Regions from separate parts of the Oceanobacillus iheyensis HTE831 genome, predicted to be linked through region 2. Evidence: riboswitches for the same ligand, from Rfam matches in the RefSeq annotation. Region 2 holds a riboswitch; each other region holds the start of a gene.

What was found. A riboswitch is a leader RNA that binds a small molecule or an ion and turns the genes downstream of it on or off. The one in region 2 is predicted to bind S-adenosylmethionine.
Region 1: another riboswitch for S-adenosylmethionine. It lies ahead of metK (methionine adenosyltransferase); the one in region 2 lies ahead of OB_RS06695 (Fur-regulated basic protein FbpA).
Region 3: another riboswitch for S-adenosylmethionine. It lies ahead of OB_RS16125 (methionine ABC transporter ATP-binding protein); the one in region 2 lies ahead of OB_RS06695 (Fur-regulated basic protein FbpA).

Annotation. Positions count from the first base shown of each region.
Region 1 covers NC_004193.1:2,362,265-2,373,321, forward strand. Annotated here, with positions in the region: gene OB_RS11890 (DUF2332 domain-containing protein) at 1-131, opposite strand, end outside; gene OB_RS11895 (gamma carbonic anhydrase) at 281-802, shown strand; gene OB_RS11900 (sigma-70 family RNA polymerase sigma factor) at 927-1,514, opposite strand; gene metK (methionine adenosyltransferase) at 1,769-2,965, opposite strand; SAM riboswitch class I at 3,139-3,249, opposite strand; gene pckA (phosphoenolpyruvate carboxykinase (ATP)) at 3,455-5,038, shown strand; gene OB_RS11915 (ABC transporter substrate-binding protein) at 5,561-6,547, shown strand; gene OB_RS11920 (ABC transporter ATP-binding protein) at 6,563-7,360, shown strand; gene OB_RS11925 (ABC transporter permease) at 7,353-8,153, shown strand; gene ytkD (RNA deprotection pyrophosphohydrolase) at 8,163-8,651, opposite strand; gene OB_RS11935 (hypothetical protein) at 8,680-9,207, opposite strand; gene OB_RS11940 (hypothetical protein) at 9,382-9,702, opposite strand; gene OB_RS11945 (o-succinylbenzoate--CoA ligase) at 9,833-11,057, opposite strand, start outside.
Region 2 covers NC_004193.1:1,315,196-1,324,649, reverse strand. Annotated here, with positions in the region: gene OB_RS06725 (dicarboxylate/amino acid:cation symporter) at 1-490, opposite strand, end outside; gene OB_RS06720 (MFS transporter) at 680-1,870, shown strand; gene OB_RS06715 (GNAT family N-acetyltransferase) at 1,916-2,449, opposite strand; gene OB_RS06710 (DUF998 domain-containing protein) at 2,608-3,234, opposite strand; gene OB_RS06705 (ZinT family metal-binding protein) at 3,415-4,419, opposite strand; gene OB_RS06700 (DUF3221 domain-containing protein) at 4,781-5,131, shown strand; gene OB_RS06695 (Fur-regulated basic protein FbpA) at 5,235-5,435, opposite strand; SAM riboswitch class I at 5,509-5,609, opposite strand; gene OB_RS06690 (HAD-IIIA family hydrolase) at 5,711-6,247, opposite strand; gene OB_RS06685 (hypothetical protein) at 6,437-6,733, shown strand; gene OB_RS06680 (CynX/NimT family MFS transporter) at 6,897-8,105, shown strand; gene OB_RS06675 (GNAT family N-acetyltransferase) at 8,557-9,114, opposite strand; gene OB_RS06670 (GNAT family N-acetyltransferase) at 9,119-9,454, opposite strand, start outside.
Region 3 covers NC_004193.1:3,290,083-3,301,139, forward strand. Annotated here, with positions in the region: gene htpG (molecular chaperone HtpG) at 1-630, opposite strand, end outside; gene OB_RS16105 (NAD-dependent protein deacylase) at 785-1,495, shown strand; gene OB_RS16110 (YpjP family protein) at 1,685-2,281, opposite strand; gene OB_RS16115 (S66 family peptidase) at 2,737-3,771, shown strand; gene OB_RS16120 (YxcD family protein) at 3,962-4,261, shown strand; SAM riboswitch class I at 4,390-4,506, shown strand; gene OB_RS16125 (methionine ABC transporter ATP-binding protein) at 4,601-5,626, shown strand; gene OB_RS16130 (methionine ABC transporter permease) at 5,616-6,278, shown strand; gene OB_RS16135 (MetQ/NlpA family ABC transporter substrate-binding protein) at 6,307-7,170, shown strand; gene OB_RS16140 (M20 family metallopeptidase) at 7,196-8,395, shown strand; gene OB_RS16145 (TerC family protein) at 8,674-9,333, shown strand; gene OB_RS16150 (MFS transporter) at 9,449-10,654, opposite strand; gene OB_RS16155 (TetR/AcrR family transcriptional regulator) at 10,794-11,057, shown strand, end outside.

The DNA of each region.
Region 1 (11,057 bases), 1.0 Mb from region 2:
TTGGGAATAACTGAACAAAGGTCAATCATTTCAGGATCTTCGGAAATGTGTAAAGATAAAATGGAATAAAGTGAGCTTTTTTCTTTTACTTCTATTTCACCAAAATGGATGAACCTATCTTTTAAATTCATTATTCAATCCCTCCTAACTGTAATTCCTACATTCTTTATATATTCGTCAAATATTCTTTAACACCTTTATGTAATTGGATTCGTATATTTTTTGTTCCATTTTAAATTTGGTATACTTTAACATAATGCTAGTACATAGGAGGTTTTTTATGATTGATCATTATAATAATATTTATCCAACGATTCATCCAACAGCATTCGTTGCCAAAGACGCTGTAATTAATGGGGATGTTCAAATAAAGGAAAAAGTAAGTATTTGGTTCCATACAGTAATACGTGGTGATGTATCTAAAACAACTATTGGAAAGCGTACAAATATTCAAGATTTATGTATGTTACATCAAAGTCCTGGACAACCACTGATTATTGAAGAGGATGTAACTGTTGGACATCAAGTAACGCTCCATTCTGCGATTGTTAGAAAAAAAGCTTTAATTGGAATGGGATCGATCGTACTAGATGGAGCTGAAATTGGTGAGGGTGCTTTTTTAGGGGCTGGTAGTCTTGTTCCACCGGGCAAGAAAATTCCTGCCCATACACTTGCAATGGGTAGACCAGCAAAAGTCGTACGTGAATTGACAGAAGAGGATTATAAAGAGATGGACCGTGTAAGAAATTCTTATGTGGAAAAAGGCCAATACTATAAAAATAATACTAATATGGGTATTTAATAAGCTAACATAAGACACACCTTAGAAAAAATGTTATCACACAAATGATGTTGAAATTTATTTCTAAGGAGTGTCGCTTATTTCAACTAATCATGAAATTTTGTTTCATTTTCCTCGCTCTCTTTTATTGTAATTCCTGCTTATTTGCAAAATACTTTAATTTCTTTAGCGCGCGGTAAGATAATGATTTTGTAGTACCATACGGAATATCTAATTGTTCTGAAATTTCTTTGAAACTTAATGCGTAATAAAATCGGAGCACGATAATGGTTCTTTCTTTTTCATTTAGACGATCTAATAGTTGCTCTACGGTAATCTTTAATGGAATATCCAAATCATAATAAGCTTTTGTAGACACTTTTTCTGGTTCCATTATGATCATCTTTTTATTCTTCCTTATCGTATCAAGTGCACAATTAATGGTTATTTTTGTGATCCACGTCTTAAAATATTGCGGATTTCTTAACTCAGGTAATTTTTCATATGTTCGATAAGCTGTTTCTTGAATTACATCATATGTATCATTAGAATTCTTTACATATGTATTCGCAATGCGGTATAGATTTTTCTCATAACTGTGAAATAATGCCATAAATGATTCTTGATTCCCTTTTTGTGCTTCTTCTACTAGTTCAATGATACTACCACCTGCTTTGCAATGTATAATATATTTTTTGTCATAATACCATAATAAGCAGCTTTGATTTTTCATAAATCAGTAAACTCAATAGAAGAATTCAACATAATTTTATATCTTTCAGATAAAATTCATGAAAGTTTTCCTGTATATTAAGTCAATTTTATAAATTTCTGTTAAGAATTGATGTCTAGTTGAAAAATTAATTATTATGATAAATGAGTGCCATAATAATAATTTCGAATGGAATCAAACTGTTGGTCCACTCGATTAATAAACTAAAAAAACTACCACCTTAAAGATAGATGATAGTTTTTTTAAACATTTAATTATTTAGTTAGAGCAATAAGCTCTTCTGTTTTGTCTGTTTTTTCCCATGGGAATAAGATATCTTTTCGACCAAAGTGACCATAAGCTGCGGTATTTTTGTATATAGGTTTTCTTAAATCTAACATGCGGATAATACCAGCTGGACGGAGATCAAATAATTCTCTAACTGCTTCTACCAATCTGTCTTCACTTACTTTTCCAGTTCCAAATGTATTAACTGCAATGGAGACAGGTTGAGCGACACCAATGGCATAGGCTAATTGAACCTCACAAGATTTTGCAAGTCCTGCGGCAACTATATTCTTAGCAACATAACGAGCTGCATATGCTGCAGAACGGTCTACTTTTGTAGCGTCTTTGCCACTAAATGCACCTCCGCCATGTCTAGCATAACCACCGTACGTGTCTACAATAATCTTTCTTCCTGTCAGCCCTACATCACCTTGAGGTCCTCCAATTACAAAACGACCAGTTGGATTTATAAAATATTTTGTTTTATCATCTAACAATTCGCTTGGAACAACCGCTTGAATGACTTTTTCAATCATATCTCTTTCAATTTGCTCATTTTGTATTTCTGAATGATGTTGTGTAGAGATAACGATTGTATCTATACGTTCGGGCTTGTCATTCTCATCATACTCAACAGTTACTTGTGTCTTTCCATCTGGACGAAGATAATCTACTATACCTTCTTTTCTTACATCCGCTAACCTTTTGGACAATTGATGTGCTAATGAGATTGGTAAAGGCATTAATTCTTCAGTCTCATCACATGCGTAACCAAACATTAGCCCTTGGTCGCCAGCTCCAATAGCATCAATTTCTTCCTCACTCATTTTTCCTTGTCGTGCCTCAAGTGCTTGATTTACTCCTCCTGCAATATCTGCAGACTGTTCATCTATCGCAGTTAATACCGCGCAAGTTTCAAAATCAAAACCATATTTAGCACGTGTATACCCTATTTCTTTTACTGTTTCACGAACAAGGGCTGGTATATCTACATAAGTAGAAGTAGAAATTTCTCCTGATACAAGAACTAGTCCTGTAGTTACTGTTGTCTCACATGCAACCCTTGCGTTTGGATCTTTCTTTAAAATTTCATCTAAAATAGCATCTGATATTTGGTCAGACATTTTATCTGGATGCCCCTCAGTTACTGACTCTGAAGTAAATAAACGTCGATTTGCAGCCATAAGGCTAAACTCTCCTTTGATATATGTTGGTACGGATCTCTTTATAACTTCTATCCTATTCAAAGTGCCAATAAAAGAACCTCGTACTAAAAAACGCGGTACCTAAAATTATAGATAAAAACAAAAAAACCTTTCCTTCATAACATGAGGAAAGGAAGAATTATGGCCTTTCGCTCTTATTGTTCAAGGAACTATTATCCTTGCATCAGATTAGCACCTTTTCACCAGTAGTGATGGTTGCTGGGCTTCATCGGGTCTGTCCCTCCACCAACTCTGAATAAGAGTATCCGTTCATGGTTAAGATTAACGAAAGGTGAGTTGTCTGTCAACTAATTTAAGCCTTGTCACATCAAAAAATATATTGCATAAAATAAATTTTAATATAGTATGGACTATTTATTTTAATGTGTTATACTAATAATCAGATTTAATAAATATGGATCGTTAAGAGATTAAAACTACTCTAATTAATAGTAAGGAGATTATACCATGAAAACTGTTGATAAGTCTTATATGAAAGAATTACAAACAAATCATATTCACCACAATCTATCGGTAGCACAGCTCGTTGAAAAAATTCTGTATAGACAAGAAGGAATTCTTACATCTACCGGAGCAGTACGCGCCACTACAGGAACTTATACTGGTCGATCTCCGGAAGATAAATTTACCGTTAAAGATGAAGTTTCGGATCAACATGTTAACTGGGGTAAAGTTAATAAACCCATCCAGGAGGAAGTATTCAACCAATTATTATCTAAAGTGATTTCTTATTTAAATGAAAAACAAGAAATATTTAAATTTCAAGGATTTGCGGGGTCTGATCATACTTACCGACTCCCTATTCAAGTGATTAATGAATATGCTTGGCATAATTTATTTTCTAGACAACTATTCATTACTCCAACGGAAGAGGAATTAAACAATCACCAAGCAGAATTTACAGTTATTTCAGCTCCAGGATTTAAGGCTGATCCAGCTATTGATGGAACAAATTCAGAAACATTTATATTAATTTCTTTTAAGAAAAGAATTGTACTTATCGGTGGTACTGAATATGCCGGAGAAATTAAAAAGTCCATTTTTTCTGTGATGAATTATTTATTACCACAGCAAGATGTGCTTTCTATGCATTGCTCCGCTAATGTAGGCCAGGAAGGTGACGTTGCATTATTTTTCGGGTTATCAGGTACCGGGAAAACGACATTATCCGCAGACCCCTACCGAAAATTAATCGGTGATGACGAACATGGTTGGAGTCCAAATGGTGTATTCAATATTGAAGGCGGTTGTTATGCGAAATGTATCAATCTCTCAGAAGAAAAGGAACCACAAATTTATAACGCAATCCGTTACGGTACTGTGTTAGAGAATGTGATTTTAAATGACAATAGCAGAGAACCCGATTATGATGATACTTCATTAACAGAAAACACACGTGCTGCTTATCCTTTAGAGAATATAGACAATATTATTAATCCTAGTGTTGCAGGGCATCCAAATACAATTATTTTCTTAACTGCTGACGCATCAGGCACATTGCCTCCGATTAGCAAACTGACAAAAGAACAAGCGATGTATCATTTTCTAAGCGGATATACAAGTAAATTAGCAGGAACAGAACGAGGAGTAACAGAACCACTAGCTACTTTCTCTGCTTGTTTTGGTTCTCCATTCTTACCATTAGCTCCATCTAAATATGCAGAAATGCTTGGAAAGAAAATTGATATGTTTGATACAAATGTATTTTTGATTAATACCGGATGGACTGGCGGATCATATGGAGTGGGTGACCGTATTAAACTTTCCTTCACCAGAGCAATGGTTCACTCTGCATTAGAAGGAGAATTAAATTCTATAGAAACAATCACTGATGAAATTTTCGGTTTACAGATTCCTGCTCATGTTCCTGGAGTCCCTGATGAATTATTAGTACCTAAACAGACATGGGGTAATAAAGAAGCATATATGAAAGAAGCACAAACACTTGCATTAAAATTCCACGAAAACTTTAAGAAATTCACTCTAGCTAGTGAAACGATTAAGCAAGCTGGTCCTTTATATAAAGGATAATTTAAACATGTTTACTCATCCCATTAAGGATTAATATAAATGAGTGAAGTACTCGTTCGATATTTGCGAACAACCAGTCTCAATACGAGGCTGGTTTTTTATTCGTTTATCTCTGAAGGCTCGGTCCAGTTCGGCGTCGCTTAGCGGTGAGAAATGCTTTTGACTTGGCTAGCATTGCTCACCACCGACTTCGCAACTTCCCTCCCCTTCCTTCGATAACTCATCTTCCTCTTTCCTTTCGGAGATTCGTTTATCTCTGAAGGCTCAGTCCAGTTCAGCGTCGCTTAACGGTGAGAAATGCTTTTGACTTGGCCAGCATTGCTCACCAGCGACTTCGCAACTTCCCTCCCCTTCCTTCGATAACTCATCTTCCTCTTTCCTTTCGGAGATTCGTTTATCTCTGAAGGCTCAGTCCAGTTCGGCGTCGCTTAGCGGTGAGAAATGCTTTTGACACATATTTATATTTGGGCGCATACACTATTTTGATAAATTTTATCACATTTGTTGAAGGGAACGGTGGGTATGCGTAAGACGTATTTTATTATTAGTTTTGTCGCTGTTCTAATACTTTTATCGGCTTGTAATCAAGAATCAACCACAAACATAAAATTAGCAGAAGTAACAAGATCTATTTTCTATGCTCCACAATACGTAGCTTTGGAAAAAGGGTTCTTTGAAGAGGAAGGATTAGAGGTAGACTTACAAACCACTTGGGGCGGAGACACAACAATGACTGCATTATTGTCGGATGGTGCCGATATTGCTTTAGTAGGGTCTGAAACATCAATGTATGTGTATGCACAAGATTCAAGGGATTATGCAATAAACTTTGCTCAACTAACACAAACAGATGGAACATTTCTTGTAGCAAAAGAAGCAGACGATGATTTCTCTTGGGAAGATCTAAAAGATAGTACTTTCCTTGGCCAACGTGTTGGCGGAATGCCGCAGATGGTTGGTGAATATGTATTAAAAGAAAATGGAATCGATCCCCATGGAGATTTAAAATTAGAACAAAATATTGACTTCGCAAATATTGCTGGAGCTTTTGCTTCCGGAGACTATGATTATGTACAGTTATTTGAACCAACTGCAAGTATATTTGAAGCAGAAGGGCAAGGACACATTGTTGCTTCATTCGGGGAAGAATCTGGAGCTGTTCCATATACGGTATTTATGACCAAACAAAGCTTTATAGAGAAAGAAGATGAAGCAGTTGAAGCATTTACTAGAGCCATTTATAAAGCACAACAATGGGTGGATGAACAAAGCGCGGAAGAAATCGCAGAAGTAGTAGCTCCATATTTTGAAGAAACTGATGTAGAAATGTTAGCTTTATCAATCGATCGATATAAAGCTCAAGGTTCTTTTGCCACAGATCCAATTCTCGATGAAGAAGAGTGGAATAATTTACAAGGGATCATGAAAGAAGCTGGTGAATTACCAGAAAATGTACCTTATGAAGACCTTGTAAATACAGATTTTGCAGAGCGTGTCATGTCAGAATAAAGAGGAGGAACTATCTTGTCATTTCTGACACTTGAGCATGTAACCCACTATTATTTCTCAAAGGATTCATATGTAAAGGCACTGGATAACATCTCATTTACCATCAAAGAAGGGGAATTTATATCCCTATTAGGTCCAAGCGGCTGTGGGAAATCAACACTGTTATCCATTATTGCAGGCATTATTCACCAAACAGAAGGCCAAGTGTGTTTGCAAAAAGAAGAATTAATTAACCAAAATCAAGCAATTGGTTATATGCTTCAACAAGATTATCTTTTTCCTTGGAAAACCATTATTGAAAATGTACTGATTGGACCAAAGATTCACAGCAATATAACAGAAGAAATAAAACAAAATGCAATTAGTTTATTGAATGAAGTGGGACTGAAAGATGTTGAATCAAAATATCCTTCCGAATTATCTGGAGGAATGAGACAACGTGTAGCATTGGTTCGAACTTTAATCAATGATCCAAAAATTTTATTATTAGATGAACCTTTCTCTGCTTTAGATTATCAAACTAAATTAAAGCTAGAAGACCTTGTTTCCAAATTACTAAAAACCTATAAAAAAACCGCAGTACTAGTAACACATGATATTGGAGAAGCAATCGCAATGAGTGATCGAATCATCTTATTAAATTCTCATCCTGGATCAGTCGCAAAAATATATGATGTCCCACTGGAACTCAGGGATGAAATGCCATTACACGTAAGAAAACACCCAAAATACCAATTACTTTTCGATAAAGTATGGGATCAATTAGAACAAAAAGATGATTCCTCACCACTAAGGGATGATGAACATGAGTGATAAACAACTTTTTTCAAATTATCTTCAAGGCTTAAAAAGAGAGAATAAAATCGTATTTGCTTGGCAAATTTCCATTCTAATCATTTTGATTAGCTTATGGGAAATCGCCAGTAGATTGTATTGGATAGATCCTTTATTATTTAGTTCTCCAAGTAGAGTATTTCATTTAATTATTCAACGATTCGCTAATGGTTCACTGTTTTCTCATATTCAGGTTACTTTGTTAGAAACAATCCTAGGTTTTTTAATTGGAACCATCGGAGGTATCTTAATAGCAACCTTATTATGGTCTTCAAGACGCTTTGCACGAGTTATGGACCCTTATCTCGTCATTATGAATGCAATGCCAAAAGTTGCTTTAGGCCCTATTCTCATTGTTGCATTAGGTCCTGGATACCTTTCCATTATCGCCATGGGTTTCATAATTTCCGTTATCGTTACTACACTAGTAGTATATTCTGCTTTTAATGAGGTTGATCCGAACTATCAAAAAGTAATGCTTAGTTTTGGGGCTACTAGATGGCAATGCTTTAAAGAGGCGATCTTTCCTTCCGCATTGCCAGCAATAATATCTACATTAAAAGTAAATGTTGGTCTGTCTTGGGTAGGGGTTATTGTAGGGGAATACCTTGTTTCCAAACAAGGGTTAGGTTACCTCATCATCTATGGTTTCCAAGTATTCGATTTTACTCTGGTGATGTCGAGCTTAGTAATTATTGCTGTACTTGCAACGATAATGTATAAAGTCGTAGAAAAAATTGAACAGGTACTCATACGAAATAGAAGCGTGTAAGTCCAAGGCTTACACGCTTCTATCATTATTGTAAAAAATTGTTTTGATCCGCTTCATACAAGTATGGAGCACATCATCCTTCATAATAAAACTATACCCTTTTCGCTTACGTACATTTTTCGGTATTACGGATAGTAACACCGGACCTTTCGTTTCATAATACGTTTCTTGTTCAACTAACTTATGAATCATAGCAAAATATACATTTTTTATCACTGTGTCATTTCTTCCATCCACTTTATACTGGCCAATATAATGTAGTGATTCTACAGATCCACCAGTTTCCTCCATAACTTCTCGAACTGCCGCTTGTTCAGCTGTTTCTCCAGGTTCAACCTTCCCACCAGGGAATTCTATGCCTCGTTCCTTATGAGCAGTTAATAACCATTTATCTTTATAACGACAGATAACCCATACGTGCTTAGGCTCTTTAGAAAATGGATGATCCAAAAATGATAATTGTACAGTATTATTATAGAAATCCTTAAATCTATTCAAATCTTCCACTACTTTCTTCGATTGAAAATTACTGATATGTTATCTTTGAAATTTTCCAATCATGTTGAAACGTGAAATCCACTACCAATGTATATTCTCCTACCATTTCATTATAATTACTTTGAGTTAATTGGATAGTATTTTCATCTTTTTTAATCATATCATAATCATTTTCCTCTTGAAACCAAGATGGTGCATCCATGGGGATTATGTACATCCCATCTTGCTTTTCTTCATAGTAATACGATACAAAGTCTGAAGCCAAAGCTTCTGTGGTATACTGTTCAAATGCTTGAATAAGTTCATCTTTCGATTGATAAGCTTGTACTTTATAATTGCTATCTACTTCCTGTATTAATGTATCCATGAAACCATTCATTTTTTCTGTTATAGTGGAATGATCTAAAATTGAAGATTCCTTTTCTACCTGAACAGAGGCACTGTTACTATGATTTTCAGCATTAACTACTTCTTCTTGATTAAATGCGGAGAGTAAGATTATACCTAAAAATGCAACTATACTAAGTGCTAATACGTAATACGTTTTATTCTTCATTAGTTGAGACACTCCTCCAATAAGTTGAGTATAAGCGCTTAGTAATCTTTACCTTTTTTTCATCTTAGTTAAACCTACAATCCGTTTTTCCTAGTGTATTACTGTAGTCCAATAGAAAGAGTGAGGACTACAGTAATATTCCTCTCACAGCGTATATTCGTCAATACACCATTCTTATAAATGCTTATCTGATAATATTCCCATAGTTTGAATATGATTTTTAGTTTTTTCATCACCTAGGTCGTATAATAGTTGAAAAGCTTCTGTCATTGTATTGTCGTACATATCGTTTGCTTCATCATTGTGGTAAGGCATAAAGGGAATATGCGCTCGTTTAAAAGAATCAAAACTTGATTCATGCATATCCTCAAACTTCGATCGTAGTAACGTAATTTCATCTTCTGTTGCATATATAACAAAATCATCATTATTTTGATAACGAACTTGAGATATTTCACCTTCACCAACACTAATAAAATATTTTTGTTTATCCATATCTGACACCTCCTAGTATATAATCTGTGTATTTTTGTCTAATTCATCCAAATAAAAAAAGAGTATCTAAACTTATCAAAGTAAAATACTCTCTCATCATTACATATATTCGCTATAACACGTCTGGAACTTATTTCCCTAAATTATGACGCACTAATTTATTAGCAGCATTTCTAGGAAGTTCATTAACTACATGAATTTCTTTTGGACGTTTGTACTTCGCTAAATATTTTTCTAGATGTGCAGCAATTTCATTCTCACTTATGGGTCTACTACATACAATAAAAGCAATAGGAACCATCCCCCATTCTTCATTAGGACTTCCTTTTACTCCTGCTTCTTCTATACCTTCTATTTGTACTAATACGTTTTCTATTTCAGAAGGGTAGATATTTTCTCCACCAGAAATAATTAAATCATTTCTTCTATCCACAACATATAAATAACCTTGTTCATCCAAATATCCCATATCTCCAGTATGTAGCCAGTTATTTTCAAACACTTCTTTATTCGTCTCTGCTCGTTTATAGTATCCTTTGGTAACCATTGGACCTTTTACAAGAATTTCCCCAATTTGATTTGGATTATTTTCATTGTGTGCTATTTTAAGCTGTGCTGGAAAAAGCGGTTTGCCCGCAGAACCAATTTTTTTCAACGCATCTTCAGGAGTTAATGTAACAATTTGTGAAGATGTTTCTGTCATCCCATAGGATTGAAAAACTGGTATATTTTTTAATTTTGCTTGTTCTAATAAAGATTTAGGTGCTGGACCACCACCAAGAAGCATACAACGAAAGTCGTTCGGATAATGATGGTTTCCTAGCCGCTTTATTAACCGTTGAACCATTACAGTAACAACAGATACAATCGTAACCTTACGATCCATAATGGCATTATGAACCTTTTCAACTTCAAACTTTTCTAATACATAGATAGGCATCCCATAGATCACACTCTTTAACATGGTAGACAAACCACTTACATGAAATAAAGGTAAGGGGATTAACCATTTATCATTATCGTGTAACCCTAAATTTAATGCTGAACTTGTTGCACTCCACCAATGATTGCCAAAGGTTTGCTGTACAGCTTTAGGGAATCCTGTAGTACCAGATGTATACATCATAGTAAATATATCATCGAAATAAATTTCACTCTTTAGCGTTATTATACTTGTATCTTCCGTTACAGATTCTAGCTCGTTGTAATCCATTCGCTGCAGGACAAACTCGCTTGCCTTAAAAGATTCGGAAGTTATAATCACCTTAGCGTCAGAATCTAAAAGTTGTTGGTTTAATTCGTTGATTGTCAGTTTAGTATTTAATAAAACCGCTACCGCACCTAAGTAACTACAT
Region 2 (9,454 bases):
CTTTTTCTCCAGTTAGGCCAGTCGCTACCCCAATTAATACAGAAAAAACAATGAGCGCTAACATGTTGTCACGGGAGAATAAATCAACAAAATCTGGTACTGTAAACGTATTAACCAATTGTTCTGATAGGTTTTGTTCTTCCACATTTTCTGGTGTATCTAATGGAATATTTACACCAGAACCCGGTTCAAAAATAACTGTAGCAACTAACATAAACACAGACGCAATTATTCCTGTAACTACAAAAACTGTAATCATCGAGCCCATAATTTTACCAAGACGTTTCATACTATCCATAGCAGCAATCGCTGATGATATGGTGAAGAAAACTAATGGTATTACAATCATAAATAACAAATTAATAAATAAATCCCCAAGTGGTTTGATAATTGTCGCATCTTCACCAAATACAATCCCTATGATACTTCCAATAATGATCGATGCCAGTAAAATAATAGGAAATCGATATGCTTTGAATTTTTCTTTCATATTTCTCACCTTCACTATGTAATGTAATTTCACTTTGCCAACTTAGTATATTCTACTCCTTTTTGTATTGAAGTCCAAGAGGAAAATGAAGTAATAATTCTATATTGATTAAGATTTTATGCTAGACATCAAAATAGTTCTGTCATATTATATTCATTATGTATTTTTTAAACATAGAGGGGAGATTATATGACAGAGAAATTCTCTCGAAATACCATTCTAGCTATCTTCATGATTGGTACATTCGCGATAGGAATGACAGAATATGTTGTTACTGGATTACTAACACAATTCGCTACAGACCTAGATGTTTCAGTGTCCACTACCGGACTTCTATTAAGTATTTATGCTATCAGCGTTGCTGTATTCGGTCCTATCTTACGGATGATTACAGTAAAGTACTCACCAAAACCCTTATTAATTGGTTTAATATCTATATTTATTATAAGTAATATCGTCGCAGCACTAGCTCCAAATTTTGACGTGCTACTACTATCAAGATTGCTATCAGCGACCATGCATGCACCTTTTTTCGGTTTAACCATGAGTCTTGCTGTTGAAATTTCTAAACCAGAAAAAAGAACGAGTGCCATTGCTGCAGTTCAAGGTGGGTTAACCATCGCTGTAATGCTAGGTGTTCCATTCGGCTCGTTTGTTGGAGGGTATTTTGATTGGAGACTTGTTTTTTGGATCATTGCCTTATTAGGTGCGATTACCTTAATTGGTTTAATTATAGTTACACCTAACATTAAGCCAGCAGTACAACCGAAACTTAGAAAAGAATTAACCGTATTAAAAAATAAAAATGTATTAATGATCATTGCGGTTATTGTCTTTGGTTTTTCAGGTGTCTTCACTGCATATACGTTTAAGGAACCTATGTTAAGAGAACTTGCTGGTTTTGGCGTGACAGGTGTCACAATCGGACTGTTTTTATTTGGCTTAGGAGCAGTTATTGGCAACTTTGTATCAGGAAGGATTCAGCCATCTAAATTAACTGAGCGTTTAATCTTTACCTTAGCAGCACTTGGTGCCGTGCTATTTTTATTTACATTTTTATTATCTGTGCCATTTCTCGCTTATGTTGCATGTTTTCTCTTTGGAGCAGGTACTTTTGGAACCACTCCAATTCTAAATTCAAAGATTATCCTAGCTGCTACAGAAGCACCAGCTCTATCTGGTACCATAGCCGCTTCTGTATTTAATCTGGCAAATTCTATTGGAGCAACCTTGGGAAGTCTACTATTAAATTCAGGATTTTCCTTTTCACAAATCACATTTGTTGCAGCCGGAATGATCTTATTCGGGATGTTATTGATGATAATAACGCATAAAATAGAAGATAAATCATTATTTTCTATTACCACAGATAACAACTAGATTTACGAAAAAGGAGACTCTATTGCATGAGTCTCCTCTTTTGTATTATTGCTCGTTCCACTCTTCTCGTAAAATCCCCATACGTATAGAGTCGTAATACTCTCCATTATAATAACGTACGTTACGAATCCTTCCTTCCATCGTCATTCCTAACTTTTCAGCAACACGAATCATCCTCTTATTTCCCGACCATGTAGTTAATCCAACTCGAACAACTGGCAACTGAGTAAATATATGGTTTACCCATAATTTTAAAGCTGTTGTTCCATAACCCTTCCCCCAATTATTGCCTTCATAAAAGATAATACCCATCTCTAGCCAATTCTTTTGTTCATCTTCATAATAATAAGAAACGGTACCATGGACATCATTATTCACACATACGACCCATCTAGATTTAGCATCGATCCATGATTCAGCTTCTTTCAAGAAATGTTCGTAAGACATACTTTCATGAGAGAAATATGGAGCATCCCATTGCTTCCACTCTGGGTTATCTTCTTTATAAATTAACTCCCATAGACGCTTCAAATCTTTTTCTTGAATTGGGCGTATTGTTAATTCTTGGTCTTTATACATGAATATCCTCTTTTCATTAAAATTTCATTATCCTAACGATTGATTGAAAAGAAGACGAAAAAGAAACTCTCTACTTTTCAATCACCTTTTTTTATTGAAGTCTGTTTCATTGTAATCACTCCTTTTTTAAAATAAAGTTTTGAGAAACTATTAAACAATCATCTATATGCACCCTTGTGATCGGATAAGATAATTGCTAAGACAGTTCCCCACAGAAATGTTATAGCATAAAACATACGTTGTAGTAGTCCTGCTGGTAACGGGATAAAGATAAGAAGTAAAATAAAAATCACTAAAACTACGAGGGAAACCAGTATGCCATACGTCCACCATTTTCCTCTTACTAATAACTTCCCAAATAACCATAACCCAATTAAAAAAGTCACCATTCCCAGCTGTGCAAAAATAGAATGCCAAAATAAATTTACATCTGCAGGAATAAATCCAGAAAAAATATTTCCTATTGCCAGTAATAATAAACAAATAGTACCTATCAGGTTCTTTCTATTACGTTCTAGTTGTTGAGAAAGATATACTATTCCTATTGAAAATGTAATTCCATTAACAATAAATAATACATTCATCCAAAAATGATGAGGAGAACAAATATCATACGCTGCTAGAGAATAAGTATATTCACCACAACTCGTGACTCCCAAATCACTCATTGCATGATCCATCACATTATACGGAGCGATAGAAGACATCACAAAAAAAGGTTCAAGTACAAAATACATACAAGTGAGAATCCAACTTGTAATACCAACTTTTTTAGAAATTTTCATTTCAATTACTCCTTCTATATTAATCCCGCTTAACAGTGCTGTAATATCCAAACTTAAAGTTTCCCTATCTAGGAATATTTCTATAGTATTATTTCTATATTTATATCCTTTATTCCTTTTAATATTTTCATATAAAAAAAGAGAACCCAATAAATATCGGATTCTCTACTTATAAACATATTAGTGCGCAATCATCTCATGAACGATATCTTCTTCACTCATTTCAGATGGATAGTATGTTGGCCAGTGTTCCACTTCTTCTAACAAGGCTTGTCTGTCATCTCCCCAATAAAGATGGTAATGTCCAGAGTCTGTTGGGAATATCGAATGATCACTAAATTGAATGTAAGTTGGTAAGCCTTCCGTCTCTTCCTCTAGCTTAAATATAAATCTTACTCCACGATTTCCTGCTTCATAATTGAGGATTTCATAACCATCATATTGGTACTCACCAGTTTTTTCTTCCTCTTCTTCAAAGAAAGTAACTTCATTACCATCAATCACAATTCTATGAACGTCTGTTACATAACCAGTTTCATAATACGCTTTGTATTCTTCTGCTGTCATGTCATCACTTTCTTCAGCTTTGTGTGCATAAACTTCATCAAGTGTACCGTTTTGATGTAAAGGGTATACAGATTGCCAATCGCCTTCCCAGTCTCCTAAAGTACGATCTTCCACTTGTTCATCTTCAAAATAACCATCATAAATTTGTTGAGATTCTTCATCATGAGCATGACTATGTCCATGTCCGTGATCATCAATTACCACTTCTATAACTTCTGATTGAGCATATGGTTCGTGATCATCATTAAACATTACTGCTATAATTTGTTGGCCGTTCGTTTCCGCATCGCCAAAAAATTTATTATCATCTAATTCAGGTACTGCTTCCCACTCATCATCAGATGAATTTCTTGTGTACCAATGCCAATGATCAAATTCACTATCTTCTTCTAGCTCTGCAGTTAATTTAATTAAATCACCCGTATGATAATGATCAGATACTCCTTCAACTTTTATATTTTCTGGTGCATCTCCAATCTCTACCTCATGACTATGATTATGTTCTTCTTCAGCATTTGCACCGTCTTCAGAAGAATTGTCGCCTGCTGATTGGCAGCCCGTTATAAATAGTAAACTTAGTAATAATACGCTAAGTCCCTTTCCCCATATTTTCTTCATACACATTCTCTCCTTTATGTAATCGTAATGATTACGATTCGTAATGGTTACGATTTAAATTATACATAGCAGTTATATAACCGTCAAGATAATTTTTGAATAAATAATATCGTATACGGTCTATGGGTTTAGTTCAGATTAAAATCTCTTCTACTAAATTAGTAGAGTTCTGATAAATTGTTTCGTGTAAGATATTCTTAAGAATATAGTGATATTGATGGGTATAAGATGTTGTTGATATGTATTCAGGAGTTTATTCCAAATAAAATTAATTTTAAGTAGTTGCTTTTGTCTGTGGTATTCTAGAAGAAACTTCTAGAATGCAATACTAGTTTACTTAAACTTAAGGGGTGCTAAAATAATGATCAAAAGCGTTTTACTACTCTTATTGTGTACTGTTCTATTAGGCTGTAGTTCATTAGAAGACCAGACAAATACTACTGAATTAAAAGGGATTATAGCAGATATAACAAAATCAAAATTACTTATAATTCCTGATATTAAACCTAATGAAATAAAAAACATAGAAAAATCCGAGCTTATAATGCTAGCTTCTGATAATGATGGAATTTATTTTCACTTGCCTTATAATAAATTGCAGCAGTTTCAATTATACGAAACTGTTATCGTAAAATATGATGTAGATGGCAATGTAGAAGAATCGGACCCGCCTATCTATGAAGCAATAGATATTTCTCATAATCCTAAATAAGATGTATATGTTGCTTCATTAAACTCTCCACAAGCTGTCCATAATATTGTCCATAAAAAAAGACCTCGCAGTTGCGAGGACCAGATTTATGTTTATATTATAGTTAAAAATTTCTCCAATGAATGGATCCTTTTCCACCATGAGGATGGTCATCATATTGTAATTTAAAGTATTCGTATTCCAACTCTGCTGTTGTCAGTTCATATAGATGTTTGTTCCCTTTTTTAAAATGATTAGATGCAATTAATTTCTCAATTAGATCATTTCTTCTTTGTTCCGTTTCATCTTCATTCCGTATGCTCATATATAAATCCATCCCTTCTATTAAAAAACATGATAAAGATAAGAAGAGAGAACTTGGATATTACGATAACCTCAACTTATCTTTCAAGCTATTGCTTGCAGGATTTAGCACAGACAGATGCGTTCTGTTGCTGAGGTTTCAGCGGGCCAGTCCCTCCACCTCTCTTGATAAGTATTTTCATATAATACATTATAACCACATTAATCCGATTTGTCTACTATGATTTAATTGCGCATTCTTGCAACTTGTATAATAATTTGTCTACATTCAATTTTCTATGAAAGGTGATATCTACCTCTAATCCAGTTTACGGCTTCCGTAAGATTCTCAGCTACAAAATCAATTTCAATTCCTTTTAGCTTTTCAAAATGTTCATGAAGCGTTGACATTCCTGCTCCTGTTTTTACTAATATCCTTACTGAATTTGTCTTTGAAGCTGCAACCATATCACTCCATCTATCGCCTATTACAACACCGTGGTTTAAGTTCAACTGATATTTATAAGCAGCATCCTTTAACATGCCTGGATGAGGTTTTCGGCAATTACATCCTTCTTTATAGTGATGCGGACAAAGAAATACATCATCAAAACCGAATCCCATTAACTCATTATAGAAATCTTCTTTGTTCACCTCTCCAAATGAAATACCTGGTTGATTCGTAAATGAAAACACTTGAACAAATTTTTTGAGGTAATCTATATCCATTTTTGAATTTGCATAAAGCTTAAAATCACCGGGATAATGTACCTTATCATCTCCACCAATGGTTCCGTCTCTATCTAAAAACACTGCTTGAATATCCATCTTCATCATGTCTCCTTCATCTTAAATAAAATAACCGATTGATAGTCGTTAGAATTAATGCTACGATTCCTAATATAAGCTTTCCAGATTTAATATTACCATTACTAGCTTTACCTTTTATTACATAGACGTAGACTTATTGGGTATAGAGGCAAAGTTTAATTAAAATATTTTACATTGTTTAAGGAGTACCTAATGAAATTCACTTTGGAAATCATACGTATAATCATAATTTTTGGGCTGTTAGGATTTATTTTCAGTAAAGCGGTTATGTTTATTTATTCATCCATCGGCATCCAGTTAGATAATCATTATGGAGGAATAATTGCTGGTATTAGTATAATTATTTCTATCTTTGTATTATATCGGAACAAATTACAATTCTCTGGATTTTATAAAAGTGATAAAAATGTAAAATTATCAAAGCCAGTTAGTATTTTTCTATTTTCAATTTCTATTATTATGTTAATCATTGCACCATACTTACCATAAGTCTTCATACGTATTTTCAAACCTTTAGTTACTTATATACTCAAATCCTTTAAAACTCTGAATAAATAATCAATAATTATTAACTTTCTCCTTTTGCTTAATTTATGTATAATTAACTTTTGATATATTAGCTAACGAAGATTAATCATAAGGGAGAAACACCATGCAACGTATTTCAAATTCGACAAAACAGCGTTATTATACATTTCTATTAATTTTAGCAATTCTTTTTATAGCTTCTACACTACGTTCCCCTATCACCTCCGTTGGTCCATTAATTCCAATATTTCGAAATGAATTAGAAGTAACAAATGCCATGATCGGTTTAATTAACACATTACCACTTATAGCATTTGGAATTTTTTCTTCATTTGTTCCTACTTTATCTAGAAAACTTGGAATGGAGATTACGTTATTAATGGCAATGGTGGTTCTATCCATCGGTATATACATTCGATCCATTGGTGATATATCCATGTTATTATTCGGTACACTGTTATTGGGAATAGCGATATCTGTGGGAAATGTACTAATGCCAGGATTAATAAAATCAAGCTTCCCATATCGTATTGGACTCATGACTGGTATTTATTCTGTTTCCATGAATTTATTTGCGGCGCTAGCTTCAGGGATTTCCGTACCAATAACTACGATACCTTCCCTAGATTGGCGAAATGCAATGCAATTATGGAGCATTATTTCTATAATTGCGGTAGTTGTATTAGTTCTTCGCTTACCAGTAATACGATCCTCTCGCAAAAAAGTATTTGTAGAGATGAAGAGTCAGCCTCCTACTGCATTATTCAAATCTAAAATAGCATGGGCTGTCACATTCTTTATGGGTTTTCAATCATTTATTCCTTATAGTCTTTTTACATGGTTGCCTGACATTTTATTAGCAAAAGGATTTTCTGAAAGTGATGCTGGTTGGTTAATAGCAATTTTACAGATGGGAATTATACCAACAACCTTTGTCGCACCTATTCTTGCAGCAAAAATGAATAATCAAAGAGTGATCGGTTGTACCGCTGGACTCCTATTTTTTAGTGGTCTACTCGGGATAACTCTGACTTCATCTAATCTTCTTATCGCATTCTTAATCTTAACTGGAATTGGAGCTGGGACAGCATTCAGTTTAGCCATGATGTTTTTCGTGCTTCGTACCGAGACAGTGGAGCAATCGTCACAGTTATCTAGCATGGCACAATCGATCGGTTATATGGTTGCTGCGATCGGACCATTACTTATGGGATCAATTTCTGAATGGACCAATGGTTGGACTATTCCTTTAGTAATGTTAATGAGTGTAGCTTTATGTATTGCTATACTCGGAACCATCGCGGGGAAAAATGAAAAAATAAAATTTGATTAAATAGTGAACGGAACTACCTTCCCTTGAAATGGAAGGTAGTTCTTTTACTTTTTAGCAGATATTCTCCAGGTCAATTAGTCCATTCAGCAATGAGTTACCTTTTTATCTGTTCACTCTTATTTTGGGCACTCATCACCCTTATGAGTTACCATTTCTCTCTGCTCCTTCTTATTTTGGGCATTCATCTCGCTTATGAGTTACCATTTCCCTCTGCTCCACCTTATTTTGGGCACTCATCTCGCTTATGAGTTACCATTCTTCTCTGTTTCTTCATATTTTGGGCACTCATCTCGCTTATGAGTTACCATTTCTCTCTGCTCCTTCTTATTTTGGGCACTCATATCATCAGTTAATTATTTTCGCGATAAATCATCAGTTGAATCTTGTTCATATTAACGTAGTAGTATAAATCTCGTTCAAAGCCCAGACCTGAGGATCAACGGCGATAATTTCAGATCATATTATTCTTATACCACTCCAAAAAACAATCCCTTTCAATTACATTTAAAATACATGGTTGTCTTGCATCACTTTCCATCTTTGTATGTTGCTCTGGAAAATTTGCACCTACATCTATTTTTATATATGGTAGTTTTTCTTGAGACTTTAGGGATCGTATATTTGTTTTCTTCGCTCCAGCAAAAACTCTTACTAAATTCAACTTCTCAAAAGCATGATAAAGAATTTCAGTTTTCGCTAGCTCGTTATATCCTTTCCCCCAATGCTTCACACCTAGCCATGTTCCGATCTCACTCGTTCCTTCTTTCTCATTTATTTCTTTCAGTGTTATAACACCCACTGGTCCTTCTATCTCATTGAGAATAATTCTTGAATATAGATTTCCTTGTCTTTCTGCCTCTAATACAAAATGAATAAAATCGACCGTGCCTTGAACAGAAGACTGCAATTTTGTTAAGCCTAATGTATCTCTAACATTTGAATCTGATGATTGTTTTGATAATGCAGCTGCATATTTAATATCTGGAGAAGCTAACTGTATCTGCACCACTTTTTTATTCCTCCTCACCACTTAGTGATTGAAGCACTTCATTCAGTCGATTCCATTCATATATGAGCAAAGATAATTCTTTACCTCCGAATATTACCGACGATGACGAAGTTAATGTTGCCCCATAATATTCATAAAAGTAACGCGTTTGATTATCCTCAAGCACTTCTACAAACACCTTACGATATCCTATTTTTTCAAGGTGGAATAATACTTTATGAAGTAACTGTTTTCCAATTCCTCTGCCTTGATAAGCTTTTAGCAAATATAAAGAGGTTAAATCGCCAGCTTTTTCATAAGTGTTGCTCGATCTTTTTCCTCCAGTTGCAAACCCAATAAT
Region 3 (11,057 bases), 1.7 Mb from region 2:
TACGTCCATTTTAATTGGGTAACGGATAAAATCAGAGTACTTTTTAATGATTTGCTGTAACGTAAATGTATCTAAGAACTCATCATAGTTTTCTTCTTCTTGATTTTCTTTAATATACAATGTAATTGTTGTTCCAATATCTTGCTTATCCGCTTCTGTAATAGAATATCCATCAGACCCTTTGGATTCCCATTTAAATGCTGCATCACTATCAATAGATTTCGTTACCACTTCTACTTTATCCGCTACCATAAACGCAGCATAGAAACCAACCCCGAATTGTCCTATGATATCATGGCCATCTTTAATTTCATTCTCTGATTTAAATGTATGAGAACCACTTTTTGCGATCACACCAAGATTATTTTCTAATTCTTCTTTTGTCATACCGATCCCTGTATCGACAACCGTTAATGTGCGTTCCTCTTTATTTGGAGTAATTTTTATATAATAGTTGTCCACATCAAATGACAGGGAATCATCGGTTAATGCTTTATAGTAAATCTTATCTATCGCATCACTTGCATTGGAAATCAATTCACGCAAGAACACTTCGCGCTGTGAATAAATAGAGTTAATCACCATATCTAATAGTTTTTGTGACTCGGCTTTAAATTTACGCTTTCCCATAATAACATCTCCTTCTTTTCTACATTTAGCACTCACTACTTACGAGTGCTAACCTCTATATTTTTAATAACATATCCCCATTTTTCTGTCAATATCGTTGGCGTTTGAAACAGGTTAGCCTGTATAATAGATGCCACTATTAGGAGGGATAAAAGTGATAAAAGATTGGCTGCAAGAATCTAATTATACCGTTATATTTACTGGGGCTGGCATGTCCACCGAGAGTGGTCTGCCGGATTTCCGATCTGCTAACACAGGGCTTTGGAAACAGCACGATCCTAGTAAAATTGCTAGTATAGATACACTGAATAATAATGTTGAAACATTTATTGACTTTTATCGAGAACGTGTATTGAAAGTAAAAGAATATGGTCCGCATCAGGGGCATTACATCTTGGCTGAATGGGAAAAGCAAGGCCTTGTCCATTCCATTGTTACACAGAACGTCGACGGATTTCATCAGGCTTCCGGCAGTAAAATCGTACATGAATTACATGGCACACTGCAAAAGCTACACTGCCAAAGTTGTGGAAAAGAATATAGCAGCAAAGAATATGTAGAGAATGAATATCATTGCGATTGTGGTGGCGTATTACGTCCTTCCATTATTCTGTTTGGTGAGATGCTACCTCAAGAAGCTTTTCAAACTGCATTTAACGACGCAGAGAAAGCAGATTTATTTGTCGTACTCGGCTCATCATTGACAGTATCGCCAGCGAATCAAATCCCATTAATCGCAAAAGAAAATGGAGCGAAACTTGTTATCGTTAATCAAGACCCTACACCGTATGATCAATATGCTGACATGACCATTTCTGATCAGAAAATAGGTGAATTTCTTCGCTCCATTTCCAATGAGGGGTAAGGACTAGCCTTATCCCTCACTTTTTGCAACAGTTGATAAAGTCACGATTTTAAAAATCTCGCTTCTTCCTTAACAAATTAAAAGCCGAACTAAATTACCAGTAACAAACATCTCTAACCCACGCAGGCAGAAGACCCTATGCTATCCGGTATTTAGTTCGGCTTATCATGATTTAGATAAGATACAAATTTATATCATCCATTTCGGGGGTGTATTTTTATCCCAGTAGATATCTCCAATATCATGATGTACTTTGAATTTGTCCGTGCTTAAGTGATAGTGAAAATTAAAATAATGTCCTTCTAACGGTCGATTATCTCGACGAACATGAAATTTAGCTACATGTTGTTTTGTCTTTTCATCATAAACATTAAATATCCGCTCACCGTAACCGGATGAAGGATCCTCGGTAATAGAAAGGAATGCATACGCCGTTTCTGTTTCTTCTAATAATGTATGTAATACCTCTTCTATTTTTGGAAGAATTTCTTGGTTAAATTCATCTTCTACTTTTGTAGCAATCTTTGTTCCAAACTTAATCATTGATTGTTCTTGAGCTTGAGACATCAGCCGATTTAATGCTGTGTCTAGATCCTCTTCGGTTGTAGCAATATCATCTTGTATTTCTATCGTCCTGGCTACTGTTTCCTGATCTGCGTTTGAAGAGGATGATACACTACCATTTTCCTTTTGAGCATCTACTTCCAGCAAGGTTGTCGGAGAGTACATACCTAATGTTAATATTGTAATAAGAACTACTGCTATCTTTCTCCACCATATCTTCATCTGCTCACCCACACTATCCCATGTCTTTATTAATATTTTATCACTTTATGTATCGTTGTCCATCCTACTTTCTTACTTTTTAAAAAATTCACCTTTATATAATGTATTTAATCCGTACTTCTCTAATAGATAGGCAAATTCAATTACATCCAAAAATTACCATTCATTTCATAACCGTCCATTCTCTCCATCAATCATCGTATCATTTAAATAGATTAATCCATCACGATTTAAACTTTTCGATCGCGCTCAAGCTGCGTTATTTTAAAAAAACAAGCTGATATTTCGAATGGTTAATTTAGTTTCTATAACAATCTAAAAAAATTTGTCGTCTTTCTTTGTAAAACAAATATGAATACGATATGTTAGTAGAAAGTGACAGAAAAACTCTATTTTAATGATATATTACGATAATACAAGCAGGCATCCCAAAAATAAGAAGGAGTTGTATCCATATGCTTATCAAACCACCAAAATTACAAGCAGGAGATAAAGTTGCAACCATTTCCCTTTCATGGGGCGGTGCTGGTGAAGAGCAGTTACAATGGCGCTATGATCAAGGGGTTAAGCGCTTAGAAGAAGTGTTCGGTTTACAGGTAGTCCCTACTCCTAATAGTTTAAAAGGAGAAGCATATCTGCATGAACACCCAGAAGCACGTGCAAAAGATCTAATGGAAGCTTTTGAAGATCCAGAAATAAAAGCTATTATCTCGAACATAGGTGGTGAAGATAGTATTCGTCTATTACCTTATATTGATTTCGATATCATTCAAAAAAACCCTAAAATATTCTTAGGATATTCGGATACGACTATTTCTCATTTTTTCTGCTATAAAGCCGGGGTATCTTCCTTTTATGGACCTGCTGTCATGACGGATTTCGCTGAAAATGTTGAAATGGATCCATATACTATCAAGCATATTCACAACACTTTATTCTCGAACGAAATAATTGGAGATATCGAACCACCAGAGCAATGGACTAGTGACTACCTAGAGTGGGATGTTAAAAATAAAGACACGAAAAGAACAACTTATCCAAATAAAACGTATGAAATTTTACAAGGAGAGGGTATTGTTCAAGGACGCTTAATTGGAGGATGTATTGACTCCATGGAAAGTATTAAAGGCACGAGTCTTTGGCCGGAAATCAATCATTGGAAAAATTCGATATTATTCTTCGAAACTTCTGAAGAAGAACCAAAGCCAGACCTTCTCGCTCGATGGTTACAAAATTATGCTACACAAGGCATACTTCAAAACGCGAATGGGATTATTTTTGCTAAACCGCATAGAGAAACCTATTACGAAGAGTATAAACAAGTGATTACAGCTGTATTAAAAGAAAATGGTCTATCGAAATTACCTGTTCTTTATAATGTAAGTTTCGGACATAGTGAACCAAAAGCAACACTCCCCTATGGTCGTATGGCAGGAATTAACTGTAACCAAGCTACTTTCTCTATCATGGAAAGTGCTGTACTAGAGTAGGTTAGTGGATTTTATTTACGAATTAGAAAATATTTCCTATTGCTAATAAATCATTTCACTTCATAAATTTGACATAATTATAGTAAAATAAAGTGACCGACTTCATAGAAAAGGGAGCTTAGGTGATGAAGAAGTTTGCAGAGGAATTATTACGACACAATCAACATCAAAATGAAGAGGAGCTTTGGAAGTGACGAAGCTAATCATTCCTGAAGAAGACATTATTCTTGCCGTATGTATATATATTGCTCGCCAACGTGAAATTGAGCCAGCTGAAGTAGAAGTTGAACTTTTTTATGATGATTATTCCGGTTTCTCTGCAGAAATAACCACTGTATTCGGCAAGCAAGAAATTGTAACAAAACATATTATTTCTGCTCTGCGTGAATGGATTAAAGAAAATTTACACGCTAATCCATATGCTGGACTTAAGCTTGATTTGAACCGGACAAATGGTATTTATGCAAGACTTCGTAGTGAAGATGAATAGAGCAATTTTCTTCATTAATTACACTCGGACTATTTATCAGAATTATTTTATTTTTAAAACCATATTGACTTAATTTATTTTATCCTCTAGAATTACTTTCAATATAACAACTAAATATTTTACGTTTTTTCTTATCTAGAGAGATTGAGGGATCAGGCCCTATGACATCTCGGCAGCGGATTCTTTATATTAAAGAATACTGTGCCAATTCCTGCAAATGCAAACGAGCATTTGAAAGATGAGAAACGATGGCTTCTACATATATACATATGGTACGAATCCCTCTTTTCTTGTCTTTCAAGAAAAGAGGGATTTTTTATTTCGCTTGGGGGTTGAGACATGATTGAATTTCAGAATGTAACAAAGACATTCACACTAGGAAAAAGAAAAGTAGAAGCTGTTAAAGAAGTATCTCTAACGATCGAAAAAGGAGATATTTATGGAATTATTGGGTTCAGCGGTGCAGGAAAAAGTACCTTGCTTCGATTAGTAAATATGCTTGAGCGCCCTACCGAAGGATCGGTACATATCCAGGGAACAGATGTAGGGAAATTATCCGCCAAGCAATTACGGGAGCGCAGAAGAAATATAGGAATGATTTTTCAGAATTTCAATTTATTCCAATCACGAACAGTCGCAGGAAATATTGCATATCCTCTCAAACTTGCTGGTACATCAAAAAGCGTCGTAACCAAAAGAGTTAGTGAACTGCTACAATTTGTTGGATTATCCGATAAAGCAAAAGATTATCCAGACCAATTATCCGGCGGACAAAAACAGCGTGTCGGGATTGCAAGAGCATTGGCCACATCCCCTGATATATTAATTTGTGATGAAGCCACTTCTGCTCTAGATCCAAATACAACATCGGATATTTTAAAATTATTAAAAAAAGTAAATCGAGATTTGGGTATTACCATCCTTCTTATTACACATGAAATGGGAGTTATTCAGTCCATATGTGACAAAGTTGCTGTGATGGAAGATGGGAAAGTCATTGAGAATGGAAATGTATTTGATACTTTTACAAAACCTTCTCACGAAACAACAAAACGATTTATTCGTTCGGTACAACAAGAACTCCCATCTGAAAAGGTATTAAAAGAGTGGACAGAAGCTGGTGGGGGTAATCTTTATCGTGTTTTATTCAAAGGAGAAAGAGCCACTGACCCCATCTTATCAAGTACAACTCGTAAGCATAACATTGACTTTAATATTGTCTATGGATCCGTTCGTGAACTACAGGAAAAATTATTTGGAAATCTCATAGTCTCTTTTGGAGGAGATGAACAGCAAATTCAACACGTTATTCAAGAATTAGAATTGATTGTTGATATAGAGGAGGTGTATTCACATGGGGGTTGATTGGAGTACGTTCTGGCCACGAATTGTAGAGGCAACAGGAGAAACCTTACTCATGGTCGCAGCGACATTATTTTTTGGTTCTATTTTAGGTATTTGCATGGGACTATTGCTATTTGTGACCCGTGAAAACAACATACTAGAAAACAAGATTATCTTTAATCTACTGAACTTTATTATTAATATTATTCGTCCTATCCCATTTATCATTTTTCTAGTCGCGATCTCACAAGCTACTAGGCTCGTCATTGGTACGACAATAGGAACTGCTGCTGCCATCTTCCCGATGACTATTGTTGCTAGTTTTACCATTGCAAGGGTAGTAGAAAATAATCTCGTAGGCATTGATCCTGGAGTTATTGAAGCTGCTAAAGCAATGGGAGCCAGTCCAATGAAGATCATCTTTACGGTACTAATTCCAGAAGCGCTAGGACCATTAATTCTAGGACTTACATTTGTATCTATTTCGTTAATCGATTTCTCTGCAGTAGCTGGTACAGTTGGCGGCGGTGGTCTTGGACATATCGCAATGACATATGGTTATCAGCGATTCGACGGTAGCGTTATGCTCGTCACCGTAATCATACTTATTGTTATGGTTCAACTAGCTCAATGGCTCGGTAATACTATTTCCAAAAAGATTATGCGTCGTTAAATCACAACTATATTAGGAGGAATTTCACATGGAAAAATCATTTATTTTACTAGCATTATTAAGTTTTACATTATTTTTAGCAGCATGCGGAAGTGATAACGCCAAAGCTGGAGACGAAGAAGTGACTGTAAAAATTGGAGTGAATGGTGCCGATGGCGTTCAATGGCCCCTTCTAAAAGAAAAAGCAGCTGAAGAAGGAATTAACATTGAACTTATCGAGTTTGCCGATTATACATTACCAAACAACGCTTTAGCTCAAGGAGATATTGATATCAATGCCTTCCAACACATTGCTTTTTTAGGGCAATATGTAAAGGAAAGCGGTGAAGACATCGTTCCGATTGGATCTACTGTTCTTGCGCCAATTGGTTTATATTCCGAGAAAATTAGTGACGTTTCTGAATTAAAAGAGGGAGACAAAATTGCCATCCCAGACGACCCGTCAAACCAAGCTCGCTCCTTACGTGTACTAGAGAGTGCAGGCTTACTAACCTTAAGTGATAATTTTGGAATGTTCGGTGATCCTTCACAAATAGAAGAAAACCCGTTGAATCTAGAAATTATTCCAATGACAGCACAACAAACTGCCCACGTATTGCCAGATGTCGCAGCATCTGTGATCAACAATGGTGTGGCTGGCCAAGCAGGGTTTGAGCCAGGTGAAGACCCAATTTATATTGAAGACGCAAATGGTGAGGCAACACACCCTTATGTCAATATTATCGCAACACGTGCAGAGGACAAAGACAATGAAGTATACCAGCGTATCGTAGAACTATATCAAGAAGAAGATATTGAACAGGCAATCAAGGATGATACAAACGGCGGTTCTTTCTTAGTGAAGTTAACACAAGAACAGTTAGATAAAGCTTTTGAACAGTTAAAGAAATAACAATTATATTGGAGGAGCAAAAAATATGACGATTGTTCAATCACGTCAAGAAGCAATTTTTCAAAGTATCGAGGATAACAAAGATAAATATATTCAAATTAGTCAGGATATTCATGCACAACCAGAGATTGGAAATAAAGAATTTTATGCAAGCTCGAGGCTTATCCAAACGCTTAAAGATGCAGGTTTTACTGTTGAATCATCAGTTGCAGGACATAAGACGTCCTTTTTCGCATCCAAAGATAGTGGCATAGAAGGTCCAACAATTGCCTTCTTAGCAGAATACGATGCACTGCCAGGCATCGGGCATGCTTGTGGTCACAATATCATCGGTACTACAAGTGTCGCAGCAGCTATCGGCTTAGCTGAATCCCTTACAGAAACTGCAGGACGTGTAGTTGTACTCGGCACCCCAGCTGAGGAAGGTGGTCCTAACGGAAGTGCTAAAGGCAGCTTTGTAAAACATGGTCTGCTAAAAGATATTGATGTAGCACTTATGCTCCATCCATCAGGAAAAACAAGCTTAACAAGTGAAACATTAGCAGTAGACCCATTAGAATTCCATTTCTATGGAAAGCCTGCGCACGCATCTGGAGCACCAGAAGAAGGTATCAATGCACTAGACGCTGTTATTCAATTATTTAACGGAATTAACGCATTACGCCAACAACTGCCTAGTGATGTTCGTATTCATGGTATTATCACCCATGGTGGAGATGCTCCAAATATTATACCGGAATATGCAGCTGCTCGCTTTTATATTAGAGCCGAATCTTGGAGCAAAACAGAGGAAACTGCTGAAAAAGTTCGTGCTATTGCAAAAGGTGCTGCGCTTGCCACTGGATCAACTGTCAAAGTGGAGCGATTCCAAAATGAGGTAAAAGATTTTGTGCTTACGAATACACTAGACAATATTTTAAAGAAAGAGTTAGAAAAGCAAGGTGAAACAGTAATCACGGAGAAAAAGAAAGGCAAAGGATCTACAGACGCTGGTAATATTAGTTATGAAGTACCTACCGCGCATGGCCATATTAAAATTGGTGAAGATAATCTAATTGGTCATACAGTCGAGTTCCGGGAAGCTGCAAAATCAGCAGCAGGTAACGAGGCTATTATAACAGGAGCTAAAGCTCTAGCTGCTACAGGATATCGCTTATTAACCGATAGCGAACTCCTTCACAGAGTACGTCAATCACATGAACAAGGGCTAGCTGAAAAACAATGAGAAAAGTATTGTGACAATATATTTAAAAGACAAATCCGAATGATATGATTATAATAACCTGCTTCAGAAATATACAGCGCTTATCCTAAGGTGGCTTCTGAGCCTCCGGATGCTAATGCATCAGGGACTCAAACTAGGCCTGCTTCCCACAGGACAGGGAAGACTTCGACAGCATGACATTGCACGCAGAAAAACAAAATCTTAACATTCCGTTCTAACCCTCCTCCCTTTCATCATATATTGAACAAAAGCTTGGACTTTTTGAAAGGAGGAGTGAGTTGGAATTAATTGAAATAGTCATACAAATACTCCTTATTAATATATTACTGAGTGCGGACAATGCGATTGTTATTGCTATGGCAAGTAGAAATCTTCCTACACATTTGCAAAGTAAAGCAATTTGGTGGGGAACTTTTGGCGCTATTGCTATGCGAATTCTATTTGTATTCTTGATGATTCACTTATTCCAAATGCCTTTTATTCAATTGATTGGTGGCATTCTCTTGCTATTCGTTTCCTATAAACTCTTAGTGGACAAGCAAGACTACGATAATATGAAAAGTGGTGAATCGTTACAAGAAGCTGTCTCCATTATCATCTTCGCAGATGTCGTAATGAGCCTTGATAATGTACTTGCTATTGCCGCCATTGCAAATAGCGATTTATTGCTTGTGATCGCTGGGATTATCCTAAGTATTCCTATCATCCTAACTGCTAGTGAATTTATATTAAAACTCATTCATAAATTTCCCGTTATTATTTATTTAGGAGCTGGATTACTTACATGGACTGCTGGAACAATGCTGTTAAAAGAACCATATATCCAACAATTTTTCTCACCAGTTGGTAACCAAGAGTTACTGTCATTATTAGGATTGACGCTTGTCGTATTGATGGTTGGTGGATGGAGACGGAAACAAGTACATGCACCAAAATAAAGTAAGCACCTTGCTGAAAGTTATCATCCAAGCAAGGTGCTTACTTTATTTTAATCTTGTCTATATCTTGTTTTTGTTGCTTTCCCTTCAAAACGACACTCCTTTTTTCATTCAATTACTTGCTTTGGTAGGTTTTTGCTTTTACAAATAAAAGAATCGTGATAATCGCTCCAATGGTTCCAAAACTAAATAGAATGACCTGTATGGAAATTTCCATCGCCGCTAATCCAGAAACAATTGCATAGGCGAGTGGATCGAAGCCATTCATAGCTAAGAATATAATACTCATTACCCTTCCCATAATGTGATCTTCTGTAATTTCTTGTGCAGCTGTAAAAAATGGTACAAACACAAACGACATGGAAAAGCCAATAAAGAATACCACAATAGTTAGTAATGTTAGGTTAGGAACTAAAGCGAATATAAGGTAAGCAATAATGGCGCCTGTTAAACCAATCAAAGATGTCTTTCCTTTGTTTTTAATGAGTATCGAACTTAATATTCCAGTACCAATGAGGAGACCAATTCCAAGACTCGACTCCATATAACTTAAATTTAATGGTGAGCCTCCGTAACTTTCTACTAGCAATGGTATTGCAATGTGCAATGTACCGAAGACAAAAAAGTTTAGGGTAATTAAAACAACTAACCCCGTCAACAAAAAATTCGACTTGCGGATATACTGAAAACCTTCTTTCATTTCCTTCACTGGCTGTTGTTGCACTTCATGTTCTACTGGAGCTTCCTTTATAAATTTTGGATAAATAATGACAGCAGATAAGAAAGCAAATATCGTGGCAACAAAATAGCTCCCAGCTACCCCCACTGTTTCCATTAAAACCCCTGCAAGTATAGGACCCGCTATAAATGCGATCTGGTCCGCTCCTTGAAAAATAGCATTCGCTTGTTGTAACTGCCTCTTCTCTACAATCTTAGGAATTAACGATGAGCTTGCTGGACCAAAGAAAGCATCCAACATCCCAAAGCCTGCTGCTAAGATTAATAACATCATAATAGATGCCGCATCATTCCATACAAGTAAAAATAAAGTTAACAATAATACCCCTTGCATGAAATTAGTTACAAACATAATAGAAGTTTTCTTATAGCGATCTGCTAAAATCCCACCAAATACCATCATTGCGATTCGTGGAACCGTTGCAGCGATAAGCACTAACCCAAGTGAACCAGCAGAATTGCTTTCACTGATTACAAACCATGTCGTTGTTGTTAAAAACATACTGAAACTAACAACCGCAAATATTCCAGCAACAAAGAGCAAGACAAATATTCTATTCCGTAATAATGACTGTGTTGCCATATCTATCCTCCGCCTTTGCATATAAAATTGAACAAGATATACTATTAATAATTAGTGTACTAAACGACCAACCTACCGAACGGTCGTTGTTAGATGAATATATCCCATCTATTACATTTTGTCAAAGGGGAAATTTTGTATGCACACAAAAGATAAAATACTATTTGAAGGAATGGAGTTATTTGCTCGTCAAGGCTATGAAGGAACCTCCATGACGAGTATAGCTAATGCTGTTGGCATTAAGAAGTCATCTCTATACGCTCATTACAAAAATAAAGCTGGTCTGTTTTTAGATGTTACTCAAAAAATTTCAAGTGATTATATTGATTTTGTTAAAAAGTCTTTAATGAACGAAGGTAAAAATATTCAAGAAACACTTTATCTCTCCTTTCTTAGTAATGTA